One region of the Pseudoalteromonas sp. SG44-5 genome, then DNA from elsewhere that is predicted to be linked to it. Evidence: predicted binding sites of a transcription regulator. Region 1 holds the regulator's gene; the other holds the start of a gene.
The links. Region 1 encodes ArgR, which controls arginine synthesis, uptake and breakdown. Its sites were predicted from a motif close to ANTGAATANNTATTCANT; they were not measured.
Positions count from the first base shown of each region.

Region 1 (2,414 bases):
AGAAATAGAAGTTGCAGCGCAATATGGCCAGTCATTTGTTCAAAATGAGCAGGTTATAATAAAAATAAAACCCCACACGGTGAATTTTTTCGAATCATAAATTAATTTGTTATTCGCTGTGTTTATCTATTTATAAGCTAAGGAATAACAATGGCACAAGCGCAATCAGGGATTTGTGCTGAAGCAAACTTACACGGTTTGCATTTATTTTTTAATGTGTTTGATGGCCAAGATGAGTCATTACGTACAAAGCTCAAGCAAGTAAGCGCTATTGAGGAAGAGTTTAGCGATCAGTTTTCTGAATCTATGCTTTCTTGTATGGTGGCTATTGGTGCACAGTATTGGCCGCATATTTTGCCAGAGTATATCCCCAGTGAACTACAAAGCTTTCCTAATATAAATCATAATGAACACGCAATGAGCGTGCAGCCGTGTGATTTGTTTGTGCAAATACGTTCAGACCGCGAAGACGTCAATCATTTATTTGCACTGCAAATTTTAAAGTTATTTGCACCAGACGTAGAGCTGGTGGAACAAATTCGTAATTTTAGATTTTTAGATGGTCGCGATTTCAATGGTTTTATTTATGGTGGCAAAATGCCGCATGGCCGACAAAAGTGGGCAACGGCGTTAATAAATAAACCAGGTAGCTTTGAGGATCAAGGCAGTTATATTCATGTGCAACGTTATAAGCACGATCTAAGCGTATGGCAGCATCTATCGCTAGATGAGCAAGAGCAAATAATAGGTCGCACTCGCTTAGACAACACTCTTATAGCCCCAGCGCTTGAAACCAGCCATGCACAACGCAGTGAATTAAAAGATGAGCAAGGCCAGCCAATATTACTTAATCAAGGCATGCCTTATGGCGATGTTTACGAGCAAGGAATGCTGTCAATTACTTGCTCGGCCAGTGGAACCGCATTTGAACAGGTATTAAAAAGTCGTTTAGGTGAGGGGGAGTGCTATGATCATTGGCTTGATTTTACTCAAGCCGATATGGGGTCTGCGTTTTTTGCACCGTCAGTTGGGTTTTTAAAGCAGTTATAACGCATGTTTTAAATACTAAACCGTATCAAATAAAATACGTACCCGCTCTAGGGTTAAGTCTATTTCAGATATTTTAGCTGGGGCAATAAAAATAGTGTCGTCGCCAGCTATAGTACCTAACACGCCATCGGCTTTACCTAATGAGTCAAGTAAACGCGCAATAAGCTGAGCCGCGCCTGGACTGGTACGGATAATAATCATCATTTCGTTATGCATTATATCAATAACAAGCTGGCGCAGCGGGCTTTTTGCTGTGGGTACGCCCATTTCTGCTGGCAAGCAATACACCATTTCTTGTTTGGCATTGCGCGTTCGTACCGCGCCAAACTTACTAAGCATGCGCGACACTTTACTTTGGCTTATATTGTCAAAACCTTGCTCTTTTAACGAATCTACTATATCGCCTTGAGAACCAAAGTTTTCTTCTTTTAAAAGCGCTTTAAATGCTTTTACTAACGCTTCCTGTTTGTCTTGTGGTTGCATAGTTTTTATTTGCTTTTTATTATCCATGCCGCAAATTCTACACAAAAACGAATAATTATGCAGCAGTTGTTTATTTAACTTGCCAGTTTACTGTATTCAGGCCAAATGTTTTTACAACTATGGTCTAAAATATTACGAAAATAGGCAGGATAAATTTGTTTTTAGTCGCTAATTTCTTTATCTTAGAGCCATAAATATTTCCTACCTCAAATCACGGAGAATTCCAATGAAAGTTGCTGTATTAGGTGCTGCAGGCGGTATCGGTCAAGCGTTGTCTTTATTATTAAAAACAGGCTTACCAGCTGGTTCTGAATTATCACTATATGATGTTGCACCAGTAGTTCCAGGTGTTGCGGTTGATCTATCTCATATCCCTACAGCGGTTAAAGTAGCTGGCTTTGGCGCTGATGCGTTAAATGAAGCGCTTAAAGATGCTGATATCGTACTTATTCCTGCTGGCATGCCACGTAAGCCAGGTATGGATCGTGCAGATTTATTTAATGTAAATGCTGGCATCATCAAAACGTTAGCAGAAGGCATAGTTGCAAGTTGTCCTAAAGCATTAGTAGGTATTATTACTAACCCAGTAAACGGCACTGTACCAATTGTTGCTGAAGTATTTAAAAAAGCAGGTACTTACGACGCTAAACGCGTATTTGGTATTACTACGCTTGACGTTATTCGTTCAGAAGCATTTGTTGCTGAACTTAAAGGCGTAGACGTAGCAACTGTTAAAGTTCCTGTAATCGGTGGCCACTCAGGTACTACTATTTTACCTCTACTTTCTCAAGTTGAAGGCGTGAGCTTTACAGATGAAGAAGTTGCAGCACTTACTCCACGTATCCAAAATGCGGGTACTGAAGTTGTAAATGCTAAAGCGG
Region 1 is NZ_JACJES010000005.1:144,528-146,941, forward strand. Features, by position in the region: gene H5079_RS08315 (ABC transporter ATP-binding protein) at 1-100, shown strand, start outside; gene H5079_RS08320 (Dyp-type peroxidase) at 151-1,050, shown strand; gene argR (transcriptional regulator ArgR) at 1,066-1,533, opposite strand; gene mdh (malate dehydrogenase) at 1,760-2,414, shown strand, end outside.

Region 2 (2,414 bases), on a different contig from region 1:
TTAACAAGCTAACCAGTAAATGCGCAGTTATATAATAAATAACTGCATAATAGATAAAGATATTGGCGTTTATTATTTATCAGATCCAACCTTTAATTTAGATATTATTTTATTACACACATAAAAAAACGGCTCATTTTAGAGCCGTTTTTTTAATAAATTAGAAGAATTAACAGTTAGTTTCTTCTGCATTTACACCTTCTTTTACTTCTTCACATGCATCTTCAACTTTGTTTTGCACGTCAGTTACTGCTTCGTCAATACGTTCACCAGCATCTTCTGCGTGGTTATCTTCACAGCCCATAATAAATAAACTTGCGAATAGGCCAATTAGTGCTGCTCTTAAAGTTGTCGAATTCATAATGTAATTCCTTGTAAATTTTGATTTAAATGATTTTTAATTAGTTTAAAACTTTAGTTTGTTACCTAGGGCTTTTTGCCACGTAGGGCACCCGATACTAAAGATATAACTAAAAGTATTAAAAATATAAAAAATATAATTTTTGCAATACCCGCTGCGGCGCCTGCTATACCACCAAAACCTAACACTGCAGCAATTAAAGCAATTACTAAAAAAGTGATTGTCCAGCGTAACATTGTATTCTCCTTGGTTTATCAAATTTGCTCAATGGATATGATGCGAGTTACGTGCCATTGTTTTTTTTGCTTTTAAATCAATGGCTTGCTTTTATTTGTGTTATTTCAGCGTGCACTCAATGGTAAGTTTTACGCTTTGCTATGTAATTTATTCATACTGATACAAGTGATTATGGATGTTAGTTTTTTATAAGAGAAGTTAGCGCATATTGATTTTTAGAATTGAGTTTAAGAGCTATTAAATTGCAGTTCGAGACTTACGAGCATAGCGGGCTTAATAACAGCGGCTATTTAAATGGTTGAATAATTAACAAATATATTTGGTAAGACCAATTGCCAGTGGTGAAATTACTTTATGCTAATAGAACTGTTAACGCTTTACTTTAAGTGCATTATTAACGGTTTTTAGGTCGCCTATATAACTTTTATTTATATTCACTATTTTTATTATCTATGTAATAGCGCGTATCTAGTCCTTTTTGTAGTGTTAAGTTAATTAATAGCATGTTAGTTTTGTTTAAATTGGTTTTACCAATTTACAGGCTATAGACAAAACACTGTTTTTTGTTATTATTCGGTGAATAATTATTTACGTAAAATGATTTTTTATTTTGATTTCGGTATAAGTTTTATAGGAGAGGAAAATGGATATCGCTGCTTTACTTACAACAGCAAGCAACTTAATGCTAACCGGTATGGTGGGGGTGTTTGTGTTTCTGTCATTATTAATTACCTGCGTTACGGTTATGTCTAAGCTGGTATCTCGCTTTGCAGAGCCTGAGCTTGCAATGCCTGCCAGAACACCGTCTTTTAAATCACAAGGTGTGCCTAATGAGCACATCGCCGCAATTAGTGCTGCCATTGCTCAGTACAAAACAAACAATAATTAAAGGAGCACTTAAATGGCTAAATTAAAATTAACAGAACTGGTACTACGTGATGCGCATCAATCATTGTTAGCAACTCGTATGCGCCTTGACGATATGCTACCGATTGCAAAAAAGCTTGATGATGCAGGTTATTGGTCTATTGAGTCGTGGGGTGGAGCTACGTTTGATTCGTGTATTCGTTATTTAGGTGAAGATCCTTGGGAGCGTATTCGCGCACTAAAAAAAGCGATGCCAAATACCAAACAGCAAATGCTATTACGCGGTCAAAATTTATTAGGTTACCGCCATTATGCTGACGATGTAGTAGAAAAATTTGTAGAGCGTGCCCATAAAAATGGCGTTGATGTATTTCGTATATTTGATGCAATGAACGATGTACGTAATCTTGAAACGGCAATTAAAGCGGCTATAAAAGTAGGCGCACATGCCCAAGGGACTATTTCTTATACAGTAAGCCCTGTTCATACGCTTGATATGTGGTTAACGCTAGCTAAGCAGTTGGAAGATTTAGGCTGTCATTCAATTTGTATTAAAGATATGGCGGGTTTATTAAAGCCGTACGATGCTGAAAAACTAATTAAAGCACTAAAAGAAACTGTATCTATTCCAATTGCAATGCAGTGCCACGCCACAACAGGTTTAAGTACTGCGACTTATCAAAAAGCGATTGATGCAGGCATTGATATGCTTGATACCGCAATTTCATCTATGAGTATGACTTACGGACACACCGCAACTGAAACTATTGTATCGATAGTTGAAGGGACTGAGCGTGATACTGAGCTTGATTTAAATCACCTTGAAGAAATTGCTGCTTACTTTAGAGATGTACGTAAAAAATACGCGGCATTTGAAGGTAGCTTAAAAGGGGTTGATGGCCGTATTTTACTCGCGCAAGTACCTGGTGGCATGTTAACTAACATGGAA
Region 2 is NZ_JACJES010000004.1:185,875-188,288, reverse strand. Features, by position in the region: gene H5079_RS07530 (hypothetical protein) at 170-361, opposite strand; gene H5079_RS07525 (DUF1328 family protein) at 427-597, opposite strand; gene H5079_RS07520 (OadG family protein) at 1,242-1,487, shown strand; gene oadA (sodium-extruding oxaloacetate decarboxylase subunit alpha) at 1,500-2,414, shown strand, end outside.
Region 2: the regulator ArgR is predicted to act here: its motif matches at 1,174-1,191, upstream of H5079_RS07520 (OadG family protein).